One region of the Paenibacillus sp. JNUCC 35 genome, then DNA from elsewhere that is predicted to be linked to it. Evidence: riboswitches for the same ligand, from Rfam matches in the RefSeq annotation. Region 1 holds a riboswitch; the other holds the start of a gene.
The links. Region 1 has a riboswitch for cyclic di-GMP ahead of AC2TF6_RS20995 (EAL domain-containing protein). Riboswitches for the same ligand answer to the same signal wherever they lie in the genome.
Positions count from the first base shown of each region.

Region 2: another riboswitch for cyclic di-GMP. It lies ahead of AC2TF6_RS19675 (helix-turn-helix domain-containing protein); the one in region 1 lies ahead of AC2TF6_RS20995 (EAL domain-containing protein).

Region 1 covers NZ_CM177771.1:4,638,629-4,654,622, reverse strand. Annotated here, with positions in the region: gene AC2TF6_RS21060 (LacI family DNA-binding transcriptional regulator) at 1-221, opposite strand, end outside; gene fucU (L-fucose mutarotase) at 354-779, shown strand; gene AC2TF6_RS21050 (L-fucose isomerase) at 844-2,634, shown strand; gene AC2TF6_RS21045 (rhamnulokinase) at 2,660-4,183, shown strand; gene AC2TF6_RS21040 (class II aldolase/adducin family protein) at 4,180-4,842, shown strand; gene AC2TF6_RS21035 (DinB family protein) at 5,035-5,565, shown strand; gene AC2TF6_RS21030 (hypothetical protein) at 5,803-6,003, opposite strand; gene AC2TF6_RS21025 (TIR domain-containing protein) at 6,005-7,012, opposite strand; gene AC2TF6_RS21020 (GNAT family N-acetyltransferase) at 7,138-7,689, opposite strand; gene AC2TF6_RS21015 (Gfo/Idh/MocA family protein) at 7,974-8,897, opposite strand; gene trhO (oxygen-dependent tRNA uridine(34) hydroxylase TrhO) at 9,067-9,966, opposite strand; gene AC2TF6_RS21005 (catalase) at 10,281-11,909, opposite strand; partial or broken gene AC2TF6_RS21000 (ribulokinase) at 12,219-12,500, shown strand; cyclic di-GMP riboswitch class I at 12,735-12,816, shown strand; gene AC2TF6_RS20995 (EAL domain-containing protein) at 12,946-15,633, shown strand; gene AC2TF6_RS20990 (ABC transporter substrate-binding protein) at 15,658-15,994, shown strand, end outside.
Region 2 covers NZ_CM177771.1:4,368,659-4,384,652, reverse strand. Annotated here, with positions in the region: gene AC2TF6_RS19725 (cysteine desulfurase) at 1-451, shown strand, start outside; gene AC2TF6_RS19720 (type 1 glutamine amidotransferase) at 453-1,214, shown strand; gene AC2TF6_RS19715 (LysR family transcriptional regulator) at 1,240-2,136, opposite strand; gene AC2TF6_RS19710 (HAD family hydrolase) at 2,261-2,887, shown strand; gene AC2TF6_RS19705 (ThiF family adenylyltransferase) at 3,036-4,067, shown strand; gene AC2TF6_RS19700 (MoaD/ThiS family protein) at 4,080-4,310, shown strand; gene AC2TF6_RS19695 (molybdenum cofactor biosynthesis protein MoaE) at 4,453-4,947, shown strand; gene moaA (GTP 3',8-cyclase MoaA) at 4,999-6,009, shown strand; tRNA gene AC2TF6_RS19685 (tRNA-Cys) at 6,447-6,520, shown strand; gene cyoE (heme o synthase) at 6,557-7,486, shown strand; cyclic di-GMP riboswitch class I at 7,562-7,646, shown strand; gene AC2TF6_RS19675 (helix-turn-helix domain-containing protein) at 7,734-8,192, shown strand; gene AC2TF6_RS19670 (hypothetical protein) at 8,133-9,548, opposite strand; gene AC2TF6_RS19665 (fibronectin type III-like domain-contianing protein) at 9,889-10,953, shown strand; gene AC2TF6_RS19660 (GNAT family N-acetyltransferase) at 11,170-11,478, shown strand; gene AC2TF6_RS19655 (S-layer homology domain-containing protein) at 13,181-15,994, shown strand, end outside.

The DNA.
Region 1 (15,994 bases):
TAAAAAGGATTCGTAATATCCGTGATCAACAGCGACAACAGCTTCGTTTTTTGCAGAACGAGGCCGCGGGCCATGGAGTTGGGGATATAATTCAGCTCTTCCATCACCTTGCGGACGCGCTTGCGGGTCGCCTCGCTGATTCTTCCGGAGTTATTGATAACTCTGGAAACGGTCATGGCGGAGACATTTGCTTTTTCGGCTATATCATAGATGGTAATCAATCGTTATCACCTTTTCATGCTTGAGTGAGTTTATTGTATAAAAGAAAACCGTTGACAGCAAGAGAGGCAGCTGTTAATTTTGTGTTATCGGTAACTCTAACTCTACCTGAATTGCAGAGAGGAGACAAGCGGATGTTGAAAGGAATTCCATCCATTCTTTCGCCGGAGCTTCTGAAAGTGCTGATGGAAATGGGCCATGGGGACGAAATCGTTCTGGGGGACGGCAACTTTCCGGCGGCGAGCCATGCCAAACGTCTGGTCCGCTGCGACGGTCACGGCGTGCCCGAGCTTCTGGAGGCGGTTCTTGCCTTGTTCCCGCTCGATACATACGGAGATCAGCCGGTTGCGCTTATGGCGGTCGTTCCGGGCGATCCGGTTCAGCCGGTGATTTGGGAAACGTATGGCGAATTGGTCGGAAGGCATTTGCCTGGCGCCCCGATGGGACAGCTGGAACGATTCGCTTTCTACGCACGGGCTAAAGAAGCTTATGCCATTGTCGCCACAAGTGAAAGCGCTTTATATGCCAACGTTATTTTGAGAAAAGGCGTCGTTACGTGACGTGTCTGTGAAGGATATTTTTTACGAAATGGTTTATCGATAACTCAATGAGGAGGAAGATCAAATGAACAACCGCGAACACAGATGGAGCCGTCCTTTTCCGAAAATCGGCATCCGTCCGACCATCGACGGACGCCGCAGAGGGGTGCGCGAGTCGCTTGAAGAACAGACCATGAACATGGCGAAGGCGGCTGCCGCCCTGCTCAGCGGCAATTTGCGCTACCCCGACGGAACGCCGGTGGAATGTGTCATTGCCGACACCTGTATCGGCGGCGTAGCGGAAGCGGCCGCGGCTGCGGACAAATTCGCCCGGTCGGGCGTGGGCGTATCCGTCACCGTGACTCCTTGCTGGTGCTACGGAACCGAGACGATGGATATGAACGCCTCCGTTCCGAATGCCATTTGGGGCTTTAACGGGACGGAGCGTCCGGGAGCCGTTTATTTGGCCGCCGTGCTTTCGGCCCATGCGCAGAAAGGAATTCCGGCGTTCGGAATCTACGGCAAGGATGTGCAGGATACGGGCGCGGCCGGCATTCCCGAAGACGTGCGGGAGAAGCTGCTCCGTTTTGCAAGGGCGGCTCTGGCTGTGGCGGTAATGAAAGGAACGTCCTACTTGTCCGTCGGCTCCGTTTCCATGGGAATTGCGGGTTCGATCGTCAGCGAGGAGCTGTTCCAGAATTACCTCGGCATGCGCAATGAATACGTGGATATGTCGGAGCTTGTCCGCCGGATGGAAGAAGAGATTTACGACAAGGAGGAGTACGGGCTCGCGCTCGCCTGGGTGAAGGACAACTGCAAGGAAGGGCCGGACAACAATCCTGCGGCCATTCAAACGTCCCGGGAACGTAAGGACAAGGACTGGGAAACCGTCGTTAAAATGTCCCTGATCGTCCGTGACCTGATGACCGGGAATCCGAAGCTGGCTGAACTCGGTTTCGGCGAGGAAGCGCTGGGGCATAACGCGATTTTGTCCGGCTTCCAGGGGCAGCGCCACTGGACGGATCACTTCCCGAACGGGGACTTCATGGAAGCGATCCTGAACAGTTCCTTCGACTGGAACGGAAGAAGAGCGCCTTATCTCGTGGCGACCGAGAACGACAGCCTGAACGGCGTTGCGATGCTGATGGGATACCTTCTGACGCACACCGCCCAAATTTTCGCCGACGTCCGCACGTATTGGAGCCCCGAATCGGTGAAGCGCGTGACGGGTTATATGCTGGAAGGAGCCGCGGAGCACGGGATTCTCCATCTCATCAATTCCGGCTCGGCGGCTCTGGACGGTACGGGGCAGCAGTCCCGGGACGGTGCGCCGGCCATGAAGCCTTTTTGGGAGATTACCGAGGAAGAGGTGGGCAAATGCCTTGGTGAAACTTCTTGGCGGCCCGCGGCCGTGGAGTATTTCCGGGGCGGCGGATACTCGTCGGACTTCCTGACGAAGGGCGGGATGCCCGTCACGATGACCCGGATCAATCTGGTGAAGGGCCTCGGTCCGGTGCTTCAGCTTGCCGAGGGCTATACGGTCAATCTGCCGGATAACGTGCACGACGCGCTGGATAAGCGGACCGACCCCACGTGGCCGACGACCTGGTTCGCGCCGATCCTGACAGGAGAAGGCTCTTTCCGCGATGTTTATTCGGTGATGGACAATTGGGGCTCCAATCACGGTTCCGTCAGCTACGGACACATCGGGGCCGATCTCGTTACCTTGGCGGCGATGCTGAGAATTCCCGTTTCCATGCACAATGTCGATGAGAAGAATCTATTCCGGCCGCGCGTATGGAGCTCTTTCGGGACCCGGGATGAAGAAGCGGCGGACTTCCGCGCGTGCGCAAACTTCGGCCCTTTGTATAAATAAAAGCCGGACAGGGAGGGGACTTTTCATGGGAGTAGAGAAGAACGGCCTTCACATGCTGGCCGTGGACTTCGGAGCGAGCAGCGGGCGGACGGTGCTCGGTACTTACAACGGATCACGTCTGGCCGTTGAGGAAATCCACCGCTTCTCCAATGATCCCGTCAGACTAGGCGGCAATCTTCACTGGGATTTTCTGCGGCTGTTTCACGAGATGCTCCAGGGCATCCGGGCCTGTAAGTCGTTTACGGCGGAGGCTCCCGCTTCGCTTGCCGTAGACACGTGGGGCGTGGATTACGGACTTGTGGACGGCAGGGGCAGGCTGCTCGGGAATCCTTACCACTACCGGGATTCACGGAACGAGCCCGCGATGCGGCGGGTACTGAACCGGATACCGGAAGAAGAACTGTACCGGCGCACAGGCATCCAGACCCAGTCCATTAACACGCTGTTTCAGCTCGAAGCGGAAGGGGAGGCGGCCTCCCTGGCCGGCGAGGATGTGCGGATGCTGTTTATGCCCGATTTGTTCCGCTACTATCTATGCGGAGACATTTCGGCGGAATATACCATCGCCAGCACGTCCGGCCTGCTCGACCCGCAGCTGCGCGGCTGGGATGAAGAAGTGCTTGCCCTGCTTCCGCATCCGCGGGCGATGTTCCCTTCCATCGTGATGCCGGGAACCGCCGCAGGCAGTCTGCGCGCCGCATTGGCCGAGGAGCTGCAGATGCGTAGCTTCCCGGTCGTGGCGGCAGCTTCCCATGACACGGCCTCGGCCGTAGTGTCCGTCCCCGCGCAAGCAGGCGGCAGCTATGCGTTTATCAGCTGCGGCACCTGGTCGCTGATGGGGGTGGAGACGGAGCGGCCCGTCATCACCGAACAGAGCCGGATTCTCGCCTTCACGAATGAAGGCGGAGCGGACGGCCGCATCCGGCTGCAGAAGAACATCATGGGCCTATGGCTTTTGCAGGAATGCCGCCGGTACTGGGAGCTGGAAGGCGAAGCGCTCACCTTCGGGGACATGCAGGTGATGGCGGCGGCAGAAGAAGCGGCGGCTGCCTACGTCGATCCGGAAGACCCCGTGTTCCTGGCGCCGGGGAACATGCCGCAGCGCATCCGCAGCTGGTGCGGGCAGACCGGCCAGCCCGTTCCGCAGACGAAGGCGCAGATGATCCGCTGCATCGTGGAAAGCCTGGCGATGAAATTCAGCCAGACCCTCCACGAAATCGAGGAGCTGCTGGGCCGGAGGCTGGAAGCCGTCCATATGGTCGGCGGAGGCATCCGCAACCGGCTGCTCTGCCAGCTGACGGCGAACATCACGGGCCGGTGCGTCATCGCGGGGCCGGTCGAGGCGACTGCCGTCGGCAGCTTGCTTATGCAGGCGAAGGCCCGCGGCGAGCTTCATACCCGGGACGAAATGCGGCAGGTCGTGCTGGCCTCGTTCCCGCCGGATTTGTACTCTCCCGAGGATACCGGCCGGTGGCAGGAAGCTTATGCGCGTTACAGGAAGATCAACGCAAACGCCCATCATTCCGAAAAGGAGCGTCAACGGAAATGACTGAACGGAAAATAAGAGAAGAATTGACGAAGTACGCCGCCAAAAGCGTAGCGAAAGGTCTGGTAGTCGGCCCCGGAGGCAATATCAGCGCAAGATCCGGAGAGTTTATGTACCTGTCGCCCAGCGGATTTGCGCTGGAAGATATCGAGCCGCATCAGTGGGTGCCGGTCCACATTCCTACCGGTGAAATCGGGGATACCCCCTTCCGGCCTTCATCCGAAGTGTTGATGCATCTGTTCTGCTACCGGGTGAACCCTCTGCTTCAGGCTATCGTGCACACGCATCCCGCCTACTGCATTGCCTTGACGCTCGTGGACGACGATCTGCCCATGCTTTTTCCGGATCAGGCGGCTCTCGTAGGGGATGTCGCGTTTATCCCTTATGTCGTGCCGACAACGGACAAACTCGCTCATCTAGTGGCGGAGAAGGCGGACCGTTACAGCTCCATGCTGCTTAAAAATCACGGTCTGGTGACCACGGGCAAAAACCTCCGGGAAGCGTATTACCGGACCGAAGTGATGGAAGAGAGCGCGAAAATTTATATGATCGCCAAATCGGTCGGGGAGCCCAGAAGGCTGACGGAAGAGGAATACAAAGAGATTCAGGGGCTCGAGAGCGAAGCTTACCGGGTTCAGCTGCTTCAAAATATGAAGGAGTAAAAGCGAACAGCCGTTTGAAATGCACCCCTTGTTGTGGATATCGGAAAATCACCCCGTGTGTATACCGATCACTACTCTTGGAGGTGCATTTTTACGTAGATAAGTGAAACTCATTCATAAGAAGGTGAAGAAAACACGGGAACGCGCTATGATGGAGGGAGAAGGACGTTTTTATACAAGGAGGCGGGACGCATGATTTTTTCCGAACTGGAACCCTTTCTGGATAAAAAAAGACGGGAGTTTCTGGCGGCGCTGGACGCTTTCGGACCGGAAGAACGGCACCTGAGCGAGTACGAAGGCGGCTGGAACCCGGTCCAGATCGTCGAGCACCTGAGCATTGTGGAGGAGCAGGTCATCGCCGAAATCGGAAGGCTGCTGAACGGCGAAGCTGTCCGGCCATCCGAGCCGGTGGAACGGAAGCTGGTGGACATCACGGCGCTGTTCGAGCAAAAAGGGCTGCTCGGCACGCCGAAAAAATCTCCGCCTTCCGCATTTCCTACCGGAAAAGTGGCGTATGAGGACGGGCTGGAACGGCTTGCGGAGGTCCGCGGCAAACTGAAAGCGTTTTTGCCTCGTTTGGCCGCAAGAGAGACGAACCGTCTGGTGTCCCGCCATCCCCTCGGCGTGGAACTGAATGCTTGCCAGTGGCTGCAATTCAGCGCTTTTCACGAGTGGAGTCATATTCACCAGCTGAAACGGATTCGCCGGGCTCATTCCAATTAGCGGAATAAAGAGTACAGGATGAGGGGGCGGAAAGCCGGCTTCTATGTTTCCGTTAATCCAAACTCAGATGTATCCGTATGCCATTCTCCCATCCTTCGTCCTCCGTACCTCAATGCTTCCACACCTCCATACTGCCCGCCAACCATAGCCGAACATCGGGATACCCGCGTGCCTGAACAGCAAAAACCCGCCCCTTTCTTACGAAAGGAAGCGGGTTATTCTCATTCTGTATGGGCGTCAGCCTTGAAGATAGACGGGAATTTCGTACACGGCTTCTTTCTCCAAAACGAGCTGGAAAGACTGCTCTTTCCCGTCTACGGAAGGACCGATGGAATAAATGGGACCCGAGGAGTTCCGTTGGGTCAAGACTTTGCCAGCAGATTTGGCGGAACGACGACGCTTTAATCCGCTGTTCGATCTGTTTCTGACCGGTTTCATCTTATTCCCCTCCCAACAAATCGTTTACCGAACTGATCAGCTGTCCGTTCAGGCCGGCTATCTTATTCAACTGCTCCGAACTCAATGTGTCCTGGCCGATCATATGCACGGTCAGCACATACTTCTTAGCTAAAGGATAACATATCAAATATTCATTTTCAATGGAGGAAGAGTGCAGATTCATCGTGACTCTGTTGTTCAAATGAGCGTCCACTACGAGGATACGCTTGTCTCCGGGGCCCAGATTTTCATTGGCCGTCAAGGGATAAGTCCGGTTCATCGTGCCGATGTTCGAGGTGCCCGCGACCTGCTTGATCCACTCGTCCTGCTCCGCGCTGTGAATCGTGACGCCCTTAACCGTAAACTGGGGCGGGCACGTGTAGGAGATCCGGATTCCTTCGCTTAGCGTCTGGAGGGAATTTTCCTCCTCCGGTTTGAAGGGAACCCCCTTTAACAGGGTACGAAAAAGGCGCAGAATGCGTGCGAGCTGGGAGATCGTCGGCTGCTCCGAAAGGCAGCCCAATTCGCGCATCTTTCTTTTGACGGTGCTGCAAGCCGCGGCCGTTGCCTGAACCCACTCGTCGGCTTCGGAACGGATTTCGAACGTAAGGGCATTGACCCCGAACAGGTCCGAAGGTGTCCGCAGCCCGCCGACGGCCGTTTCGTTAACGCTTTCAGGAATATGATCCGGCATAAGAAAAAAGACGCGTTCCCTGCCCAGGCGGCTCATAAAAAGCCCCATTTCAAAAATGGTATTATCCCTGGCCGAGGCATACTGCTTGCCGCGGATTTGAACGACGTCGTCCGTCGATAAGATGAAAAGGGCGAAATCGTTGTTTTGTACCTGTTTATCCAAATCTTCCATGGTATACCGCCCGGGATTGAAGGCGCCGGCAAACCAGGGGTTCACCTGCGCGGCCGGGGAGAGATTTTCCAGCACACCTTCCGCGATAGGAATCGCTTCCCTGGAAGAGCCGATAAACACTTTCGGTTTCCGTTGTTGGTCCATACGTACTCCTTTTTTCCAAAAGTCGCCTGCTTCTTTAAAAATAGCGCAAGGGAGCTCATTTGTCCATGCGGCAGAAGTAGGACGAGGCGGCAGGGAAGAAAAGGGCGGCGATCGACTTCCTTCGACTAGGTGCGCCGATAAGATCTTTGATGAAAATCGGTGATCGACTCAAAAAGAAGCCGGCCGTCGTCCACGAGCTTTCCTTCGGGGCTTAAATTCACATACATCGCCTGATAGCGCTCCGGCACCCAGCTGTATTCGTGGACGTAGTCCGTCAAATGAAACCCGCAGGCTTCCCAGAAACGCCGCCGGCTCCGATGGCCGGGTCCGTCGCCGGCTTCCGCTTCGATCAGTATGCCGCTGAGGCCGCGTTCCTCTCGGGTCCAATTTTTAAGCTCTTCTATAAAAAGCCGGCCGGTGCCTTGTCCGCGGCAATCGTGACGGACGGCGATGTAGTCGATCAGAAGCGCCCGTACCGAAGGTAGCTCTCCGGTAATGGCCATAACGGCGGCCGTATTTTCAACCATCCCGAGATGAAGGAAGCAGAGCTTCCTTTGGAACATCTGACGAATGATTCGGATAGGCTTTCTTCCGTGATCCGGAAAAGCCTCATTGTAGAGGGGCTCCGCTTCCCGCCAAAGCTTTTCATCCCACTGCGCGGTCGTGATGATTTTCATCGGTACCTCCGGTCTGGGTTAGTTGGGTAAACCGCAAATGCGACAAAAAACAAAAAGAAAGAGTGCAGCCTCACGGAAACGTAAACGGGTACCCGTACGCGAAACACTTTTTTTGAAGTGTCCAGTGCATGGGTACCCGTTTAACGGGAGGCACTCTTTCTTAGTTTAAGCGAGAACGGGTCCCTTTAAACGAAGGGCGGCCGATCTGGACTGCCGGACAAACGAAGGGCGTTTATTTGAATGGGCTGTCTTTGCAGATGACCGGCCGGGAGAACAGGCATTCCTTATCCCCAGGCGGATACTCCGTTCTTTTCAAGCTCTTTCACGATCTCCTCGCAGACGCGGTGGGTTTCGAGGGCATCCCGCGTTGACTGTAGAGGCTGTCCGCCTTCTTTTACCGTTTGGATAAAATGATCGATGATGGCATGGAAACCCCGGCGGTGCAGAACGGGGTCCCAATCGTTGAATTTGTAATGCCGCTCGCCGCCGTCCGCCAGCTCTACCGCGGTATTGAGATCTTTCACCGACCATTTGCGGCCGCCGCCGATCGCTTCTACGGTCTCTTCGCTGCTGCCGCTGTCCCGGTTCATGATGCCGATGGCCGTATAGCCGTCGCCGCTGAGCTGAAGCATCACATGGTACAGCTTGCCGTCCTTCTGGTGGGACGTGACGTTAACTTCCCGGACGTCTCCCGGCACAAGATAGCGCAGCGTATCGACGACATGGATGAAATCGTCGAGGATGAACCGGCGCGCAAAGTCGGGGGAGTGAGGGCGGTTTTTTTGCATCAGAATCAGGTTCGGCGATGATTTTTCTTTAACGGAAACGTAGAGAGGAGCGAAACGCCGGTTGAAGCCGACCATCAGAATGAGGCCGTTTTTTTCGGCAAGTTCCGTAAGCTCCAAGGACTCCTCGTATGTATAGGCAATAGGCTTGTCCACATAGACGTGAACGCCGTTTTGCAGAAGCTGCTTCGTTATTTCCGCGTGGGATTCCGTTGAAGAGTGGACGAATGCCGCCCGGATGCCCCGGCTGATCAGATCGCCGACCTCCGTAACGGTTTCGCTTATCCGGTAAGTGGCGGCAAGCTGCTCCAGGGTAGCGGTATTTCGCGTACAGAAGACAAGTTCCACGTCGTTTCTTGCGGTGATCACCGGCAGGTAAGCTTTGCGGGCGATGTCGCCGAGCCCGATAATACCAATGCGCATAAAGTCTCCTCCTCGAATGTTCTTCTTCCATTATAGCGGAACTCCGCAGCTCTTTCCCGCAAAAAGAAAAACCCCCGGCCCCTCCTTTTGTCGGAAGTAGGCCTGGGGTTCGCTGCGGCGGGCGATCGCAGCCGCTTTAAGTAAAGCACGCGCCGCCATGTGAAGCTGCTTAACGCGCGGAAAGAACGAGCTCCTCGCATTTGTCCGAGCAGCAGCCGCTGTGCTCTTCTTCGCATTCCGGACAGCAGATGTGCTGGAGATGGCAGAAGTCGTTCGCGCAGTTGATGAACGTGTCGGCAGGCTTGCCGCAGTGATGGCATTTACCCACGACGATATCTTCTTCGGTGTGATTAATCGGCACCGAAATCCGCTCGTCGAAGACGTAGCATTTGCCGTCGAAAAGTCTTCCTTTCACTTCCGGGTCCTGCCCGTAAGTGACGATGCCGCCTTCAAGCTGCGCGACATCGTTGAAGCCTTCCTTGATCAGGAAGCCGGTCAGCTTCTCGCAGCGGATACCGCCCGTACAGTACGTAAGGATCGTCTTATCCTTCAGATCGGCCATGTTTTCCCGGATCCATTCCGGAAATTCGCGGAACGCTTCCACGTCCGGACGAATCGCGTTGCGGAAGTGGCCCAAATCGTACTCATAGTTGCTGCGTCCGTCGAGGACGATCACGTCTTCGTTTTGAAGCTGCTCGTGGAACTCGGCCGGAGACAATCTTTTTCCGCTGATCACGTTAGGGTCCAGCTCTTCGTCGTAACGGAAAGTGACCAGCTCTTGTTTGAAGCGGACGAACATTTTATTGAAGGCATGCTCTTCGGCCGGATCGGTTTTGAATACCATATCGGCAAAAAGAGGGTTGGCATGCATGTCCGACATATACTGCTCCGTCTGCTCGAGCGTACCGGATACGGTCCCGTTGATGCCTTCCGCGGCAATCAGAATGCGGCCTTTCAGGCCGAGATTTTTGCAGTATTCCCGGTGCTCGGCCGCGAATTCCTCGGGATTTGCGATCGGAACGAATTTATAGTAAAGCAAAATGCGGTAAGGCTGCTTCGTATCGTTCATGGCTAGTACCACCTGTCTAATCTAAGTTTTAGGAGAAAAGGCTGCGTTCAATCAACAACGGTAGAAAAGGGATCGCCCTTTCCTACCGTTATAGAGGAGTAACTTGAGGATTCATGCATCTATTATAGAAGATATCCCGGACTTAGTAAACATTTAGGCTTCCTAAATAGGGGATGGAAAGTGATAGGATATTTTGCGGCGGCGGATATCAGAAGCTTCTATTAATAGTTGTTAGCAAAAACGCAAAAAGCAAAACGCAAAAACGGAAAACAGTTCCCTGTTCTCCGTTTTCGGGGCGCGCCCGTCAGCCGCTTTTAATAGCCGTCCGTTTTGCGGCCGGCTTGTTCCGCTTTCTCGGCACCTTCCCGGTTTTGAACCGTCCCCATGTGCTCGGACAAGGCAGCTGCCTTGTCCAGCTCTTCCGCTACGCGGCGTCCGTATTCCGCATCCGCCTGGGTAAAATAGTTCACCATCTTGTCGCGGATGACAGGTTTGCAGATCTTGAGGTTGTTGACGAGATTGGAGATCAGCTCGTCTTTCTCCCACGGCTCGAACTTCCGGTACGTGTCGCCCGCCTGTCCGAAATCGTTCGGCCGGTCGATTTTCTCGCGGACGAGCTTGGCGTTATAGGCCGGTTCGTGTTCCCGTCCACGCGGCGGCGCTTCCTGCAGTCCGCCGAGCGAAGTAGGCTCATAGTTGACGTGCGGATTTTGTCCGGGCGCCCGGTCCACGAAGTACGTCATCTGGCCGTCGCGTTGGTTCGTCGCGACGTGCTTCTTCGGAGCGTTGACGGGCAGTTGCAGGTAGTTGGTCCCCACCCGGTGGCGCTGCGTATCCGAGTAGGAGAAAGTGCGGCCCTGGAGAAGCTTGTCGTCCGAGAAATCCAGGCCGTCGACGAGGACACCCGTACCGAAGGCCGCTTGCTCGACTTCCGCGAAATAGTTCTCCGGGTTTTTGTTCAGGACCATTTTGCCGACCGGGAGGAACGGGAACTTCTCGTGGTCCCACAGCTTAGTCGGATCAAGCGGATCGAAATCCAGCTCCGGGTGCTCGTCGTCGCTCAGAATTTGAACGCTGAGTTCCCATTCCGGATAGTCGCCGCGTTCGATCGCTTCGTACAGATCCTGGGTAGCGTGGCTGTAGTTTTTACCCTGGATTTCATCCGCTTCGCGCTGGACAAGGTTGCGGATGCCGTTATTGATCGGTTCCCAGTGGTACTTGATCAGCACTCCCTCGCCGTCTGCATTGACCCATTTGTACGTATTGACGCCGGATCCCTGCATTTCCCTGTAATTGGCGGGAATCCCCCAAGGCGAGAACAGGAACGTAACCATGTGCGTCGCTTCCGGAGAGTTGGAGAGGAAGTCGAACATTCTCTCCATATTTTGAACACCCGACACCGGGTCCGGGCGGAAGGCGTGAACCATGTCCGGGAATTTGAGCGGATCGCGGATAAAAAAGATTTTCAGGTTGTTGCCGACGAGGTCCCAGTTCCCGTCTTCCGTATAAAATTTGACGGCAAAGCCGCGCGGGTCCCGGAGCGTTTCGGGCGAATGAACACCGTGCACGACTGTGGAGAACCGGATGAATACCGGCGTTTTTTTACCGGCTTCCTGAAAAAGCTTGGCGCGGGTATATTTCGCGACCGGCTCTTCGCCGACTTTACCGTACGCTTCAAAATAGCCGTGAGCGCCCGCGCCGCGGGCGTGTACAACGCGCTCGGGAATTTTCTCGCGGTCGAAATGGGAAATTTTTTCGAGAAAATGGTAATTTTCCAGGGTGGAAGGACCGCGGTTTCCGACGGTGCGGATATTCTGATTATCGGTGATCGGATGCCCCTGCCGGTTGGTCAGCGTCGTTTCCTGCTCGCCTTCGGCGAGTCTTTGGTCGGCAGGGCCGCCGACTCCCGTTACGGCTGTACCGTTGTTGATCTCGTCTTTCATGACCCAATTCCTCCTGCTCTTGTCAGACTGTTTCCATTATTTTCAGAGAGGGCCAAAACTATGCATGAAACGGAAAGTCAGCGGGAGCAAGGAAAGCTTCCGGCGAATTACCGACCGGCATGCTGCGGAGAGAAATTTTCTGGATCAAACGCAAAAAAAGCGGTAATCCTTGGAAATCTCTTATATAATAAAAAGAAAGTCAAACCCGCGAGGGGAAGGCACGTTTTGTACAGATCAAATGTAAGCGATACCAAAACAATAGAGCTTCGGCAGCGGTTTCCGCGTACACGCAGGGAGGAGCATCAAAAGATGAGCAAAACATACGCCATCGGCATCGATTACGGGACGGAATCCGGCCGGGCCGTGCTCGTCGATCTGGCCGACGGGCGCGAAATCGCCGAGCATGTAACGGTTTATCCGCACGGGGTGATGTGCCGCAAGTTGCCGTACTCCGGAGTCCGGCTGGAACCGGACTGGGCTCTCCAGCATCCCGGAGACTACATGGCCGTGCTTACCGCTTCCGTTCCCGGAGTGATCCAAGCATCCGGCGTGAGTCCGGAGCGCGTGGTCGGGATCGGCGTCGATTTTACGGGGAGCAAACGCTCCGGGAGAAAGGAACGGAACGTCACCGGGGGCAAAAGCAGGATCTCCTCCCCTGAGAAAAAGATGATTTTTATCCGTTAAAAGGGTTAATTTTCCCCATCATTCGGCTATTATTAAGCTTTTTTTTAAAAACTGCGACTTTTGCCCTATTTTATTATTGTAAAAAAGAGGAGAGGGACCCAGTGCGTCGAAATTATTAACTAACGAATCTTTAGTTGAATAACTCGATAAAGGCAAACTATCGCGAAAGCATAGGACGCAAAGCCACGGGTCTAAAGCGCAGCTAGACAGCCGGGTTACCGAAGTTGGATGAGTGGAAGTGGAGGCTGCTGTTTTGTAAGCGGTCTTTTATTTTTGCCGGTATCCATTAAGTAAGTTCGGACATGGGGCAGTGCTCACATTCGTACTTTTCGGCAGAAATGGAGGACAGCGTGTGAAAACTATTCAGTCCCTTTTACAAAATAAAGCCCGCTTAACGCTGGGATACCTGCTCTGTATCGCTTTGGCGCTTCTTTTCGAAGCTAGCAGGCTTCATCTTATCTACGGAATCGCCTTCTCGTTTTCCAGCATCTTTCTCCTGTTTGCCGTATCGTTGTTCGGCGTCCGTCTGGGCCTCCTGGCCGGCGTCATTACCCAACTCTTCTCCTTCTTCTTTCTACACCATCCTACATTCGAATGGATCGGCCTTCTTGAAATTGCCGGGGTCGGACTCCTTAACCGGAAAAAACCGGGGCAGCTGCTTGTCTGGGACAGCATTTACTGGCTGCTGATCGGGCTTCCGCTGATGATCGTCATTTACTACGGTTTCTACAAATTTGTATCGGACGAGCTGATTCTGATGCTCCTGATTGCGCTCTCGAACGGGTTGTTCAATGCGCTAATCGCCGATATTTTGCTGAAGTACCTGCCTCTTTTTCATTGGTTCGGCCTCGTCAAAGAGCGGGAAAGAACTTACTCCTACAGCAAGGTCCTGTTCCACCTGTCGATTATGGCCGTGGCGCTTCCGTCGCTCCTTTATATCGTGATGAACAGCTGGTATTCCGAGAAATTGTCCATCCAGAACTCCAGGCAGCTTGCGGTAAACACGGCCAACAGCATCAACCAGGAGCTGAACCAATGGGAAGCCGAGGATATTCTCGGCATCAGGCTCAAGGGGCGGATACAAGTGGGTTATCTGCAGGAACTGGTGAATAAATACACCTCGGAACAGTTGTTCCGGATCGTCATTACGGACAGGTCCAACAAAGTTCTGGCGGCCGACCGTCAGAGCTACACGCTGAACCAGGTTTACGACTGGAGGAGCGGCAACAATATAGTGGGTCTGGACGACAACTTTTACCAGGTCCTGCCCGCCCGGGAGAGAACGGCTCTGCCCGCTCAACAGTGGAGAGAGGGCAGCTACATCTACGACAATGCGGTCGCCAGGATGCCCCTGCACGTATACATCGACATACCGATCCGCCATTATCAGATCAGTGTGTTCTCGCAGTATTTGTCGCAGCTCTGGTACCTGCTTTTATTCGCGGCAGCGGCAGCCGCCACCGCATTATATTTAAGCCGCGTTCTGGTCCACGGGCTGTCCAAACTGGCGACCTCCACAACGGACCTGCCGGAAAAATTAAAGCAGATGAAAGAAATCGAGTGGCCGAGCAGCCGTGTTTCGGAGATTACCTCGCTGACCTATAACTTCCGGCAGATGTCGCTGAACCTGCTTAGCATGTTCCATCAAGCGCAGAACATGAACCAGCGCCTGCAGGAGCAGACGGACAAGCTTCGTCTTTCGGAGGAAAAGCTTCATCAGCTCGCTTTTTACGATATCCTCACGGGGCTTCCCAACCGCCTGTATTTCACAACCTACCTGCAGAGCATGCTTTTGGAGGCGGCTCACGCGCCCAAGCAGGTGGCGGTCATGTTCGCCGATTTAAACCGCTTCAAGCAGATTAACGATACGCTGGGTCACGATATCGGCGATCTGCTGCTCAAAGAGATCGGCGAGAGATTTGCCCGCAGCGTTACGGAATCGTGCAAGCTGTTCCGAATCGGCGGAGACGAGTTCGTCATCGTCATTGAAGATGCCGATGACTCGAAAGCGACGGCCGTGGCGCGCAGCATGTTCGCCGCTCTGGAGGAACCGGTCCGGCTGATGGGATCGACCCTGTACAGTTCAGTCAGCATCGGCATCAGCATGTTTCCGCGAGACGGCGACACGATGGAGGCCATCGTCAAAAACGCGGATATGGCGATGTATTTCGCCAAATCCGCGGGCTGCAGCAACAGCTATCAGTTCTATGAAGAAGAGCTGAAAATCCGTTTTTCCGAAGAAATGATGATCGACAACGGTATTCAGGAAGCGCTTGCGAACAATCAGCTCGTTCTGCATTATCAGCCGAAGGTCGATACGGCTTCCGGCGCAATCAGCGGAATCGAGGCGTTGGTGCGCTGGGAGCATCCCGAGCAGGGGCGCATTTCGCCCGATAAATTTATTCCGCTGGCCGAAAGATCGGGGATCATCTACAAAATCGACGAATGGGTATTGAAGGAAGCCTGCCGTCAGAATAAAGCGTGGCAGGATGAGGGGCTTCCCAAAGTTCCGGTTGCCGTGAACATTTCGGCCCTGCATTTTTCCCAGACGAATCTGCTGGATATGATTCATGGCGCGCTGGAAGAATCGGGACTGGAAGAATCCTATCTGACTCTGGAAATTACAGAAGGAGTATTTATCGAGAATGTCGAACAGGTCATTGGAATCATTAGCCGGATCCGGGAGCGGGGCATCCATATTTCGATCGACGATTTCGGGACCGGGTACTCTTCCCTTAACCAGCTTCAGCGGCTGCCGATTTCACATGTGAAGCTGGACCGCTCTTTTATCCGGGATATCAGCGGGGAGCCCAAAAAAGCCGCCGTGGCCAAGGCGATCATCGAGCTGGCTCACAGCATGAATATGACCGTCGTGGCGGAGGGAGTCGAAACAGCCGAGGAATCGGACTATTTTACCCAGTGCCGGTGCGACGAACTCCAAGGCTACTATTTCAGCAGACCTTTGCCTGCCCTGGAATTTTCCAGACTTCTCCAAAGAGGAAACTATGCCGGACTTTTTGCCGGGGGACATACAGATTAGCTATACGATGGGAGGAAACGAGTTGTGGTCAAACTTACTAAAATCTTCGTGCTGCTGCTCCTGCTCACAGTAACCACCGCGGGCTGCTTCCGGTCCGAGCCGCTCATTCCCGCTTCATCGGCACCCGCCGAAAAGTCGGTTCCCTCCGCGGACAAAAGGGCCGTTCCGAACCATTTGTCGATATGGACCCATTACGGCGGGATTGAGACCATGGCCGCTAAATTCAAAGAAAGCTACCCGGATCTAAGTGTAGATGTGAAGGTCATTCCTTACTCCGAATATGTGGGAGCTTATCTGCAGGCGCTGGCGGACGGGAAACCGCCGGACGTCATGATGGTCGACAGCAGCGATTTCGGCAATT
Region 2 (15,994 bases), 270 kb from region 1:
TCTGTATGACGCATCCTGGAAGGAGCTCCCGTGGAAATTCGAAGGGGGCACGCCAATTATCGCAGGCGCAGTTGGCTTGGGCTCGGCTATTGATTTTCTTGAGCAAATCGGACTGGATGTCATCGAAGCGCATGACAAGCTATTGACCAGCTATGCAGTAGAACGAATGAAGCAAATCGAACATTTAACGATGTATGGTCCGGAGGAAGGGCGGTTTGGATTGGTGACGTTTAATTTGGGCACGATCCATCCGCATGATCTGGCTACGGTTTTGGACTCGTACGGCGTAGCGATTCGTGCAGGGCATCATTGCTGTCAACCGTTGATGAGACATTTTGGAGCCAGTGCTACGGCTCGTGCCAGCTTTTATTTATATAATACGGAAGAGGATGTAGAGCAACTTCTTTTTGCACTGAACAAAACGAAAGAATACTTTAGGGAAGTGGAATAAGATGAGAATCCATTACTTGCAGCATGTTCCATTCGAATCGCCCGAACGAATATCGGATTGGGTTAGGGACAAAGGCTATAAGTTAACAGGCACTTTATTATACGAAAGCACGCATTTCCCACTTCAGTCGGAGTTCGATATGCTCGTCGTCTTGGGCGGTCCGATGGGGGTATACGACGCGGAACGTTTTCCATGGCTTGTTCATGAGAAGGCGTTTATTAAAGAAACGATTCGGCAACAGAAGCTGGTGTTTGGTATATGCTTGGGCGCGCAGTTGATTGCAGAAGCACTTGGCGGAAAAGTATACAAAAATCCGTATAAGGAAATTGGCTGGCATCCTGTAAAAATGACGGAAGAGTCCCAGAACTCTGTATTTTTCAAACAATTTCCGCAGGTGTACGTTCCTTTTCACTGGCATGGAGACACGTTTGAATTACCTGATGAAGTCAAGACGGCTGTGATGAGTCTTGGTTGCGTTAATCAGGCATTCGAGTATAGTGGTCATGTGATTGGGCTGCAATTTCATCTGGAAAGCAGCAATGACAGCATCAAAAAGCTGATTGAATATTGTAGTGATGAAATCGAACCAGGTAGATATGTCCAACATCCAGATCAAATGATGGATCAGATGTCTCTGCTAGCACATTCAAATACTATTTTGGCACATTTGCTCGATACATTGGAACTGAACTATCGGACTCTTAATAAGGGGAATGAGTTGGTTTATAAAAGCAATGTATCCTATCCTATTATTGGCGACTAAGAGAGTTTCGCCGGTAGCTTTTCGTTTACAAAAAGTTTTTGTTTTTAACCGTTGAAATTAATTGTTCCATAAATACACGGCTAGCTGCACATAAATGTTTATTCTTACGATATACGACTCCAATTTGTGTGGTGAGCACCGGATTTTGAATCGGAATCGTTCGGATTTGTGGATGATCAATATAATCCAAGTACCCTTTCGGCAGGACGGTAACGCCGACACCTTTGCCAACCATCGTGATGATCGATTCCATCGTTGTCATTTCCAACACTGGCTGGGGCGTGAATGCCAATGACCGGCACTGTTCATTAATCACTTGCCGTAAGAAATAGGAATTCGGCAATAGAACAGAAGGTGTTTCCTTTAAAATGTCAAGCGTCACAAACGATGCTTGGGCCAAGGGATGATCTACAGATACTGCAAGGGCAAGATATTCCTTATAGAGTGGGATGGCTTCAAGATCTTCATGTTCCATTGGCAAGAGTACAATTCCCAGATCAAGCTCATTTTGCAGAAGTCCGTTATAGATATCACCGGTCCGCAGCCCAAGTACAGAAAGCTCTACATTGGGATAACGGTTATGGAATCCCACCACCGTAGGAGGAAGCAAGTAATTAACAACGGTCAAGAGCGCGCCAATTTTCAATGTACCTCTCTTTAAGCCTTGCAGTTCACTGATTACTGCACGCGCCTGTGAGAGCTCATGAAACACATTGTAGCTGTGATGTTGTAACGCTTTGCCTGCTTCGGTAAGCATTGTTTTTTTGCCGACACGATCAAAGAGAGGCATGCCGACTTCGTGCTCAAGCAAACGAATCTGCTGGCTAAGCGAGGGCTGGGTTATACCTAGTTTTTCGGCAGCACGGGTAAAATGCAGTTCTTGACTTAACCTCATGAAGTATTCCAATTGCTTCAGTTCCACTGGACTTCCTCCTTTTGTGTTGCTTTTATAATGATAGGAATTTTCTATTATTATACGATAAATAATATTGAATTACTAATGGGTTTTTAGCGGGAATTGTGAATGAAAAAAGGAGGTTTTTAATATGATTCATGCCGTTATATTTGACGTGGATGGGACTCTTCTTAATTCAGACCAAGCGATCATTCTAGCCTTGCAGCAGGTTTTAAGAGAAGAAAAGAACATGGAGTACCCAAGTGAAGAATTGATTCCTGTATTGGGGATGACTAGTGAGAATAGTATGAACCTCTTGGAGGTTCCGGATGTAAAGCATGCTGCTGCAAAGCTGACGCTTTATGTAAAAAGGAATACTCATCTGATGACCCTCTATCCCGGGATTGAAGATATGCTTAAAAAGTTGGCCGGAAAAGGCATCCATACGGGTGTTGTTACGTCCAAAACACGCGAGGAATTCAAATTCGACTTTATGCCGCACGGTATTAGTGAATACTTCTCGCACATTATTTGTGCAGATGATACGTCCAAGCATAAGCCTGAGCCTGATCCGTTAATCAAATATGTAGAGCAAACCAGAATCGACCCGACAACAACGCTTTATGTCGGAGATACCGTATTTGATCAGCAATGCGCGAACGGGGCTCAAATCGACTTCGCCATAGCGATGTGGGGAGCCAAGCAACCAGAACGCACTGTCGCGAAATACAGATTGAATCGACCTGATGATCTACTCCGCATTGTAGGTCTTGAATGATTCATTATCGCTCATGCATAGTATCGGCAAAACATTGGCTGTGGTGCTTCACGCACTACAGCCAATGTCGTATTTTCGCTGTTCTGGGATGGACGGTTTTGCGGTTGTCAGTGCGGCTTTGATGAATGAACAGAAGGGGGTAGCAGCGATGTCTCAGGATCGGTATAGCAGACAGCAGAATTTCCGGCCGATTGGTGCTGCTGGCCAACAGGCCTTGGGGGATGCGCATGTGTTGATCGTAGGTGCGGGCGCGCTCGGCTCCGGTAATGCGGAAACGTTTGCTCGCTCGGGTGTTGGCACGATCACGATTATCGATCGCGACTATGTAGAGTGGAGTAATCTGCAGCGGCAGTCACTGTACGCCGAGCAGGATGCTATCGATCAATTGCCCAAAGCCGTGGCGGCAGCGAATCGGTTAAGGCAGATCAATTCTGATATTACGGTTCACGCGCATGTGATGGATTGCACAGCTTTGGATCTTCAAGTCTTGTTGAAGCGTAACAAAGTGGATTTGATCCTTGACGCGACGGATCATTTTGCGATTCGGTATATATTGAACGATGTTGCTTATCGCTACCAAATTCCTTGGATTTATGGGGCCTGCTCTGGCAGTTATGGCGCCGTATGCAGCTTTATTCCAGGCACGACGCCTTGCCTGCATTGCTTGATGGAACGGATGCCGATTGGCTCCACATCATGCGATCGGGAAGGCATTATTGCGCCAACGGTACAGATGGTTGTATCGATGCAGTCGGCCGAAGCGCTCAAGTGGCTGTCTAGGAACCGAGATCAGATGTCGGATCGGTTTACGGTCTTCGATCTGTGGTCGAATACGCATCAAGCGATACGACTCAATGGATCGGCAAAGCGCCACGCATGCCCGACGTGTGGGAACGATCCAAGCTATCCGTATTTGAAGCACGAGTCGGCGATCCAAGCTGAAGTGCTGTGCGGTCGAACCTCCGTTTGGGTACGGTATCCGCGCCAAGAGCCGCTCGATTTGCAAGCGGTCGCTTGGCATGTGGAGCAGTTGCATGCGGACGTAAAGGCAAATCCTTATCTGCTGCAAATTCATGACGGGGAATATCGCCTCGTTATTTTCCAGGATGGTCGCGCGCTGGTTCATGGCACTTCCGAACCGCTGGTAGCCAAGAAGTTATATCATCGCTATGTCATATAGGAAGGTGATCTTGTGAAAATATTATGTTTTGCCCATGTGAGTGAACAGTTAGGCGCATCCAATTTGGAGCTTCATCTCGGTCCGATGACTGTCGATGCATTCTTAGAAGAATTCAAGCAGCGTTATCCTAATTTGCGTCTAGATCATGTGATGATCGCGGTGAACGAACAATTCGTAGATGAGACACATAGGATTGAGCCTCATGATACGGTGGCCCTGCTGCCTCCAGTCAGCGGTGGATAGAGAGGGGAGCGATCACGATGAATCTTGAGAAACTGACGCATTTTGTGCTGGGACCGACCTATTTGGAAAAAGAAAAGTGGGAAGAGCGGTGATTATCAGCGTCAGCACTTGTAATCAAAATATGAGAGGAAGGGAGGCCCATATGAGCGGCTCACTATTTGTTATAACCGATCAACCAATCAAGCCGGAAGACGTGTCGGAGAAAGTAAAGCGTCGGGAAGCAGGTGCGATTACGTTATTCCTAGGCACGGTCCGTGAAATTACCTATGGCAAACGCACCTTATATCTTGAATATGAAGCTTACCCGTCCATGGCAGCGAAACAATTGGAGCGAATTGGGCAGGAGGCGCGCGAACGTTGGACGGATACCGTCGTGGCGGTGACCCATCGTGTAGGACGGCTTGAAATCTCCGATATCGCTGTTGTCATCGCCGTCTCCTCGCCGCGTCGCAAAGCGGCCTACGAAGCGAATGAATATGTCATTGAACGGATTAAACAGATCGTACCGATCTGGAAGAAAGAATATGGCGAAGACGGCTCCGAATGGATTGGGGATCAGTTGAACCAACAGACCTATCCTGATGGACGACCGCTGCTCAGCGATATACCGTCAGAAGATGTAAACAGCGATAAATAACTAAGGTGTGAGGAGAGCCGATCCTCCATCTGTAAGGAGTGTGTAACGACGATGACAATGCCTCGCTTAGTCGATCCATTCGGACGTCAACATCATTATTTGCGCATTTCAGTGACGGATCGCTGTAATTTGCGTTGTATCTACTGCATGCCCGAGGAAGGCATGGAATTTGAACCGGCGGACAATATCCTTACCTACGAAGAGATTGTCGATGTCGTACGCGTCGTCGCGGAGATGGGCATACGCAAGATCCGCCTCACCGGCGGAGAGCCGCTTGTTCGCAAAGAGCTGGAGAAGCTTGTGGCGATGATATCCGGCATCCCTGACATCGAAGATATTGCGCTAACGACGAATGGCATCTTTCTCGCGCCGCGCGCCGCCCGGTTGAAGGAAGCTGGACTTACACGCGTGAACATTAGTATGGATTCCCTGCGGCCGGATCGGTTCAAATTGATTACGCGCGGCGGTGACGTTCGGAAAGTGCTCGATAGCATTGATGCCTGCGTGAAGGCTGGCTTAAGCCCGATCAAATTGAACGTTGTGCTGATGAAAGGGATTAACGACGACGAAATCGCGGATTTTATCACGCTAACACTGGACCGCGATATTCATGTCCGATTTATCGAATATATGCCAATCGGTCACAGTGATTCACAGTGGAAGAACTTGTACCTGCCGCTCAACCGTATCAAGGAAGTTTGTGCGGAGCAGCAATGGCAGTACGAGGCTGAGACGACCATCCAAGGGAATGGTCCTTCGGAGAATTATCGTCTGCACGGTGCTGTAGGCAGTTTTGGCTTGATTCATCCGGTAAGCGAGCATTTCTGCCAGACGTGCAATCGTCTGCGCCTCACGGCAGACGGTTATATCAAGCCTTGCCTTGCTTGGACAGAGCAGTTCCAAGTACGCAGCGTGATCGGCGATGATGCGGCGATCCGGCAGCTTTTCCTCGATGCGCTCGGTACAAAGCCTGAAAATCATGAAATGTCCAAATTTCTGCAAGACGAACAAGACATTTCACATACACCCACGGCTCGCAGAATGTCTCAAATCGGAGGATAGGAGTTAGCAATATGATTCATCTTGAGCGACATTGAAAAAGAATAAAAGTATCGTTATTCCGCATGAGCATGGGGACTACTAACCCGACGACATCACTTTATGTGAAGATACCGTATTTGATCAGATATGCGCGAACGGGGCTCAAATCGACTTTGCAAAAGCGATGTGGGAGACAAGCAAACAGAACACACTGTCGCATAATACAGATCGAATCGACCTGATGATCTGCTCCACATTGCCGGTCTTGATTGATTAATTGAAAGAATTGGAACAGAGGCATGCAGACTGAAATTTCAGTCTGCAGAACCATTTGTGATAGAGAAATGCTTATTATCATAGGAAAAACTAATCATTATTATTTAATTATTAGAATTGATCCTATGAAAGAAAGCGGGTAAGATTTAATTATCAAAAATAAATATTTTATCATTTCCCATGGAGGTATAGCCAAAAGGTAAGGCAAGGGTCTGCAAAACCCTGACTTCTGGTTCGAATCCAGATACCTCCTCCAACATCATTTTTTCTGGAAGATATGAGGTGGAACAAAATGCAGAACAAAATGCAGAACAAAATGCAGAACAGCAGTGGAGCCTCAGGCCAGTCGTTAATAGAAATCCAACCCTGGAGAGATTGGATTTCTGTTATTAAACCAGGAATTTTGGTTTCTAATTTATTTTGTGCGTTTGCTGGTTACTGTCTTGCTTCAAGATTGAAGTCTGGCGATTTAAATTTGATACTCATTCTGTTTGGAACAACATTAGTTGTTGCGGCTGCTTCGATGTTAAATAACTTCTTGGATCGTGTACGAGATTTAAAAATGGAACGGACTCGTGTTCGCCCGTTACCGAGCGGGCGGTTGAAACCTCGGAATGTATTGATAGTTGGGATTATAACGGGGTTCGTTGGATTGGCTACATTGTATATTTTCGTTAATCCATTAAGCGCAGCTTTGGGCTTTATTGGACTTTTTGTTTACGTAGTGATCTATACGGCTTGGCTTAAACCGACATCAACCTGGAGTACTTCAATCGGAGGTATTTCCGGATCTATGCCACCAATGATCGGATACTGCGGTTTTTCAAATGAGCTGGAACTTGGCGCATGGCTTTTATTCTTGTTTCTTTTTTTATGGCAGCCACCGCATTTTTGGTCACTTGGGATTTTAAAAAAAGAAGAATACCGAGCAGCAGGGTATCCACTACTTCCCGTTATAAAAGGTGTATATCGCACAAAAATACAGATGATACCGTATGTTGTGAGCTTATTTTTCGTTAATTATTTGTTATTTGATTATAACTACGTTGGTGTAGGATATTTGATCGTTTCTGGTGCGCTGTTAATAATTTGGTTGATCGCATGTCTACATGGATTGATTACAAAAAATGAAGCGAGATGGGCTTCAAACAACTTTCGACTTTCTCTTTATTTCCTGACGTTTTCTTTGTTGATGATGATATTTGAGATTGCTCTATTTTAGTCATCTGATTGGCATAGGTGCAGCTTTCGGCACATTTAATATGTAAGCGAACTTGCTCTATGTTATATCTACCTTGAAGGATAATGGCAAACCAGATCGAAAGACTGGGACGCAAAGCGACGGGTCTTCTGCTTAATGCAATGATCGCCGGGTTCCCCTCTCGAAATACACGATGTTGAGAAACAGATGCAGCTCAGAGGGGGCTGTGTCTGTTTCTGTTTTTAAAGTGGAAAAGAGGTTATTATTTATGGATAGATTGGAGAATTATTCAGAAGAGATTAAAGAATTGATTCTCAGAGAGAGACGGAGCATAAAAGTATTACTGGCTGACAGTGACCACGATTGGCAACAAAGTCTCGCTACGTTAATCAATTCTGAACCGGATGTGAAAGTATCGGGAATTGTTTCAACAAAAGAAACAGCGATTCAAGCAAGTATGCAATTACAGATAGACGTAATGGTTTTGGATGTCATGTTAAACTCAACTCAGCACGAAGGATTAGACACCATAACAGAAATACACCATTTTAGGACAATTTATCGCAGGGAGAAAGAAGCTTTGAAGGATACGCATAGGCTTTGGGTGATCACAATACCAGTAGATCGAGCCTTTATTTTATCTGGGCGACATTTAGATTTGTTGGATTTATTTCTTTTGTGGAAGCTTCACCAGTCCCGGCTTTGTTATAAGCGCCAAAAAGTCTGAATTATTTAAATCACCGGTGATGCGCATTGCAATTAAACCCATGAGGACTGGAGTAGGTAGTACTGCTATCTCCCGCTGCTCAGCATCCTGAATCATATGAGGAGCAAATGGTTCGCGATTTTCTGGCGCCTTTGCTAATTGGTCATTTAGGACAAGTACGGTTCCATGTAATTTCGCATTGGTTTCCCTGAGGTAAGTCCCTACATTTGCCTGGACTTTGTCCAGCATGTCTTTGCTTAACGAGCGTTTCCCTCCTTTTATTTCTATGGCAATTTGCCTGCCTTCTATGCTGGCCAGCAAATCAAACAATCTGGGCTTTTCTTTTCCATCACGATTGGAGTCTAAATCAGTTACTTTGGCGCCGAAGATTTCATCAAAAGAGCGTTTTACTACAGTAACTAATCGTTCATCTGCCTGGGTAACCAAATCGATAAACGACTGAATCGTGTCTATCTGTCCCTGTACCTTGGCTTCCTTGCGCTCTAACTCCTCTAAAATTCTCTTCCTTTCCATCTCAAGGGCTCTACTTTTCTCCTTTAGCACTTCCGGCATATAGGTGCCGGACCATCTTTCCGGATACCATCCCGGACGGAACTGAGGTAGAAACTCATTTAAGATGTATGCAATATATTGACTTCTTGTCTGGCAGTCTCTGATATTCGGGAGCAGGATCAGCTCTCTGTTAAAAGCCTGAAGAACGAACCCAACCGGTTGCTTTTTTTTGTTCTCAAACAGCGGTTCAAATGGAGATTGTTCACTTTTTTTACGGAACAATTTAAACAAATTATCCCGCTTCCCATTAAAAGCAACCTCCCAGGTTAGATCCCCTTCAAACTGCTTAGCCAGTTCTTTAACTGCTCGATCTGAACTAACACAATCAATTGATGCAGGACCTTCAGCAGGTGATTGATCTGTTACCTTTAAAGAAGGAAGAGTATTTAAAAGCCAGGAGTAACTATGGATTAGAGGCTGGTCGGGAAAGTTCACCTCCGTATTGAATTTCCCCCCAATAACAACCACAGGGATGCCCGCTCTAAGAGCTTCTACAATTCTCGGGGATAAATCCCCGGCTGCATGTGAAAATTGTAAAAATGTCTCACTATTAACCCCCCTAAAAGATTTACGCTGGGGCTGTCCTGTAAGCTGCTCAAGTTCACGACGACGGTCCTGTAGTTCAGTCAATTGGTTATCATTTGCGTTCATAAAATCAATCAATACCAGATCAAATTCATGGGGAAGCGGGATCGGTTCGAAACCATATCCATCATAAATACGAATTATGCTGGAGGGGTAGATTTTATGATCCGCTATCAGTTCCTCCGTTTTTTTATAAACATCGAGCAGCCAAATTCGCATAGTTCACCTCAAAGATAAAGTTTAGGGGTTTGCACCAATAACTGGAGCTTACCAGTAAAACAAAAGGGGGACAATCATTTGTCGAAAAATATTAAATAACAATGGTGGTCGTACGCCCCAGCGCTAATTTCTGTTGCTCCATTTCCAGTTATAGGCAGTGTATTACGAAATCTTATTGATTTTCTCCGCTGCAAAATTCAGCTGGAGAGGGAGCAGTTGTCTAATCAGACAACGTATAAAATATGCCTTGAAGTAGATATGTGTATGGCCCTATTCGGTCATGCCTTATTTAACATTCAAGGCTTTTTTTGTGTCCAAAAACACGAAAGGATGTCATAGGATGGATCACATGGAGAAGTATTGGGAGGAAAACTTGGAACTCGGGAAGAGCTACGGGCAAAGCGTGTACTCTTTAACCGGTGATGGCCTTGTAGGCGAGAGAGCGCCGGTTCCCGTTAATCTTGTCGCATTATCTCCTGGAGAGCTGCTCGTTTGGTCGGTAGCACAAGTTCCAGCGATAGTAGAAGGCTGGTTTGCCGGACAAGCAGGTGGAAGTGCTATTGCTGATATTCTATTTGGTAATGAGAATCCATCTGGCAAATTATCAGAAACATTCCCTGAAAATATGGCTCATAATCCAGCACATATTAGCTATCCGGGGGAAAACGGGAAAGTCCATTATCGTGAAGGTATTTTTGTAGGTTACCGATACTATGACAAAAAAGAAATAAAGCCGTTGTTCTCATTTGGACATGGTTTATCGTATACAACATTTTCTTACGACTCTATACGTGTTGAAAAAAAAGCCTATAAAGATGATGAAACCGTTCATGTATATGTAGAAGTTCGAAATACAGGAAGTTTGCCCGGGAAAGAGGTTGTACAAGTATATGTACATGATCAGCAAGCAAGCGTCATTCGTCCAATTAAAGAATTAAAAAAATTCACTAAAGTATCACTACAACCAGGAGAAAAGAAACAGTTGCACTTTGAATTAACAAAACGTGATTTTGCATTTTATAATGTGGAAAGTAGCGATTGGTTAGTGGAAACAGGATATTTTGAGATATTAATTGGGGGATCGCTGGATCATTTACCGTTAAAAGCAACTATTCATGTAGCATCGACTACCCAGAAAGAATATGTATTTACAAGACAAAGTTTAACGAAAGAATGGCTGGAAGATACGTTCGGGAAAAAATTGATTACCGCGTTTTTCTCAGAGATTAGTAAAGAGCTTAATCTTGATGATGAATATACAATCGCGTTTTTAAGAGAAATGCCTGTCTCAGCTTTTATTTCTCTGTTCGGTCAAAAGTGGATGGAAACTCATAATCCGGAAAAGGAATTAGACAAACTGATTCAACAGATAAATGAAATAAAAGAAAGAGAGAACGTAAATTAGTAGCTGGTTGTTCATCATAAATGCAGCACTGGTATTAGCCGGAGGAATATTGGGTCGTATCGATTCATTAGGTAAGCTAATGTTATTGTTAAATGAATTATCTGCTATTATTATGTGGAACGTTGCTTTTTATTTAGCTAATTCAATATATTTATAATCATTTCCAGTCTTAAAAACTTCCGTTTTTGAGACTTTTATTTACCGGCTAGCCTCCGCATGGTTGCTGTGCAAGATGGCGTGGCGGTCGGCACGTTCTCGGTCAAGTGGCGATCGGATCCGGATGGGAAAGGAGCTGAACCGCAGACGCAAAGCTCTTCGCTATGGAAAGAACTCGCCAAGTTCGGCAAGTGGTACACGTTCAAAATGTTGCTTGGACTCTATACGCTGGACTATCAGCCGCGGGCCAGGGAGTGCTACATTGCGGATGTAGTCGTACACCCGGATTATCGCGGCCAGGGCGTTGGCAAATTGCTGCTGCAATGGCCCGGGAGTTTGCCGAGGCGGACCCGCTGCTGCTGGCGTTGATCCCGGTCTCCATGGAGTTGCCGACGACGCATAAAAAAGTGTTTATAAATTGATCAGTAAATATATCGATCTTATAAAAAATTACGAAAACCAAAACAATCGTGATTCGATGGTTTTGGTGTTTTTTTATTTCCCCAGCTGCTGCTGTCGGATGACAAGAACTTGATGTCATAAATGACAAGAACTTTATCCTATTCCCGATTGACACATAAGAAAGCTGTCGGTTGACATGAACATACATGTTTAAAGGTCGCATAACTGCAGAAAACAGGACAACCTGGCAAATGATATATGTTCTTGTCATTCAGTTCATCAACGTATGTATAAAAGATGGAATTTTTGTCCATAATGGTTTATATGTAAGGTGACCACGAAACATATCCCCGTTCTTTTGAAGCCAACATTTATCTGATGTATTAGGGATAAGGTATAATGAATGAACTATTATTAGGAAGTGATGCGGTTATGGTCAAAAAATGGACCATGAAACAATCATCCAGTTACAAAGTATATTGAGAAAGTCAAACATTAGTAACCAGAAGGTCCTTATTGAAATTCAAAGTGAAAAGTTGAAATTAAAGACGATGACATGGGGGCCGGAGATCTGCTTGAGGCGGTTGGGGCAATTATGCCAAAACGCGCACAGGAGTTATCACTGCAGTAAGCAGAGCTCGTGAGGAATGGGATTGATGAATATGTTAATATATTGAGTTCTTGGTTGGTTATGCTTTTATAGTTTTAATAGCTAGTAATTCAACTACTATCAGATTATTTAGTAAGAATTGAAGACTTGCTTTCAGTAGAAAGATAACTCTATTTGACAATTAAAAGCATAGTCACGAAGCTGAGCCTGTCCTATGTTAAACCCGTTTAGCCGGGGAGCTATATACTTTCTCATTGATCGATGTACTTTTAAAATTTACTTACTTAAACTGAATTTTGACTTCTATTCATTTAAGGTTAATAAAATGCTTACCACGAGTTATTAATGGTAAGCATTTTTTGTGCCTTTTTAAGGGATAACCTTAAGGTGGGGTTCGACTATACATTAAGGTGAATAAATATACATTTTGAATTATGCGGATATTCTCATAAAATGTGAAAATCGGGCTTATACAGCAGCTTTCTGGGGAATGTAGTTCTCACTAATTGTGAAAACGTCCCTTGATAAATCAATGTTTTCTCCCGATTTTTTCTCATTAATTATGACACCACACAATAAATGTGATTTTTCATTCGAAATGAGAATAACACCATTAAAGTTGATAAAACCGTTTCAACTTTAGTGAGAAAAACAGCGCTATACAGCTTTTTGTATAAATATAAAAAAGATGAGGGGGGAACTCCTCATCTTTTTTTTTGAGGTTAAAATGTGTCCTACACTCCAGAACATCTGGTAATAAGACCTGAACCATTTTTTGATGAAAGTCTAAGCCAAGTAGAAATGGTTTATAAGCAAATTGAACAATATATTTCTGATTCTGTCATTAAGAATGATGATAAGTCGTTTGGAAAAGGCGATCCGTACGATTCTAGAGGGAGTCGATTGAGGGCGGTTTTTTGTCGAAACAAGTGAAATAATGTCAAGTTGTTAAGCGTTTGTTAAGTGGATTCTTCTAATATATTGAAGGGTGGTCATGTAAATCTCAGCAGGCTGAGGTGAGCATACACCAATAACCTATTTGGAGGGAACAACTTGCAAATGATGCACTCATGGAATGGACATAGTGCCCCACGCTTCAGTCGGGGTATGCAATTGCTGCTTATTATTGTTCTTGTCTTTCAACTAATCTTTGGATTTGCGCCACTTGCTGAAGCTGCAGGAGGAGGTCCTACGATTACTCAACAGCCTTCAGATGCGTCTATTGTGGTGGGTGGACAGACTACACTCTCCGTGACAGCCACTCCGGGAAGTGGCGGTACACTAAATTATCAATGGTACGCCAGTCCAACCAGAAGTACAACTGGAGGTATGGCGATTACCGGAAGTACCGCTTCAACATATAATGTTACCGGATCTATTGCAAGCACTGCCTATTATTATGCGAAGGTGACAGAGGGTAGTCAATCCGTCTATAGTAACATTGCGCGGGTAACGACCACAGAAAGTAAAGTTTGGAATCCCGTTGGGACAGAGGAGTTTTCCGTGGGATCAGCGGAAGATATGAATATAGCAAATGACGGTAATGGTATGCCGTATGTGGCTTATAAGGATGCCGGCATTTCCAAGAAGCTTGTCGTCAAGAAATTTAACGGCACAGATTGGGTGAACGTGGGCCCCCTGGGATTTTCAGATGGTGAAGTGTCTAATCCTAAACTAGCTTTTATCAATCAGACTCCTTATGTTGCCTATACTGATAAGGCAATAGGAAATGGGAAACTGATCGTCAAGAAATGGGACAACACGCAATGGACAACCGTTGGAGCAGAGGGGATAAGTATAGGTACAGTCGGCGGGATTGAATTCAAGACTCATAATAGTACGCTCTATGTAGTTTATTTTGATGCAGGGGATTCCAATAAGGCGAGTGTGAAGAAGTTTAACGGAAGCAGCTGGGTGGCGGTAGGCGGTTCCTATTTGTCTACCAAGTCAAGCGGTTTTTATTCCTTGACCTTCTATAATAATGAGGCTTACATCGCTTATAAAGAGTCCTATTTCGATGCGAATTTTAACCAAATCCAAGAGATTGTGTTCAAGAAGGAAAGCGGGGCATCGTGGGTCGCTGTGACCCCTCCGGTTACAACGAACCAGCAACCCTACTATATAAGCGTTGCGTTTCTGTATGGTACCCCTTACGTTTCATATAGTGACAACTTGGATGGGCTAAGCGCCTATTTGAAAAAATGGAACGGCTCAACGTGGGAGAAGGTAGGATATCAAAGCACCTTCAGTACATATTCCCATCTAAGTGTTTATAACGGCAAATTGCATTGGGTTTATAATGCTTTTAGTGATCTTTATGTTAAGGAGTTAAATGACGGAACGTTGACCACGCTCGGTTCTTTCGATTTATCTGGCCGTAATGAAATTAAATACCTCACTACAAGCGTATGGAATGGCCAGCACTATGCTGCTTATCAAGAAATGTACCAGTCCAAGAAAGCGATTGTCAAAACGTTAGCTCCGCCAAACGCTAATGCCGGTAATCTGAGCAATCTTGTCATCAGCTCGGGGACGCTGTCGCCGTCATTCTCGTCTTCTGTAACCAATTATTCGGTTAATATTGGAGCGAGCAGCGGCGTGACAAGTGTTAAGCTAACGCCTACCGCAGAATACAAAACATCAACGATTCAAGTAAATGGCACAGCCGTCACGAGCGGTAGCCAGAGCGGGAGTATTACGATCCCCCTGGAGAAGAATGTCATCTATGTTGATGTGCTGGCAGCGAATGGTTCGGTTAAAACCTACACGGTGACGGTTAATGTAGTGAGAGACGCCAGTGCGCCGTCGATCACTTCACAGCCTACCGTACAGAATGTGAACCTTGGTTCCACTGCGACCTTAGCTGTCTCGGCTTACGCAAGTCCAGGAACGCTTAGCTATCAGTGGTACAGCAACAGCACAAGTTCAACGACAGGAGCACAGGCAATTGCCAATGCCACGAGTCGGACGTATTCGGTACCAACAAGTGAGCTTGGAGATACGTATTATTATGTGGTTGTTCAGAATACGGATAATACGGCTAATGGCAGTAAGATTGCTTCAACCCAGAGCAACATTGTCAAGGTTTCCGTGGTGATGCAGGATGCTCCTGCTCCGACCATCACAACACAACCTGCAGATGTGAATATCGGTGAAGCAGGACAAGCTTCGCTGTCTGTTGGAGCGACGGTACCTACAGGTGGAAGCTTGTCCTACCAATGGTACAGCAATACGACAAATTCAACTGTGGGCGGAACTGTCATTGACGGAGCAACCTCCTCCAGTTACACAGCACCAACAAAACAAGTTGGCAGCAAGTATTATTATGTCATTCTGACGAATACGGATAATCGTGCGACGCGGAACAAGACCACTTCCGTAACAAGCGGGGTCGCTCGCGTAAAGGTTAATTCGCAAGATGCAGCAGAGCCTGTCATTACAACAGAGCCTCAGGATGTGTCTGTAGCGATTGGTCGAAGTACTGCGATCAGTGTAGGTGTAAATCCAGTCGGTATGACAGATTTAAGTTATCAATGGTATCAGAATGATACAGACAGTACGACAGGAGGCATCGCTTTATCCGGAGTCACCGATGCGACATACAGTCCATCTACGTTAACTTTAGGCACGTACTACTACTATGTAGTTGTAACGAACACGGACACATCGGCGGTTCGAACACAAACGGCGACCACAACGAGCAGGGCGGCCAAAGTGACCGTTAATGAATTGACAAATGCAGCTATGCCTATTATTACAGCTCAGCCACAGAATCAGTCTGCTCTTTATAGTCAGCCATGGACGCTGAATGTAGCGGCAAGCGCTCCGAATGTGCTCAGCTATCAATGGTATCAAATAAAGAATGGTGTCGGA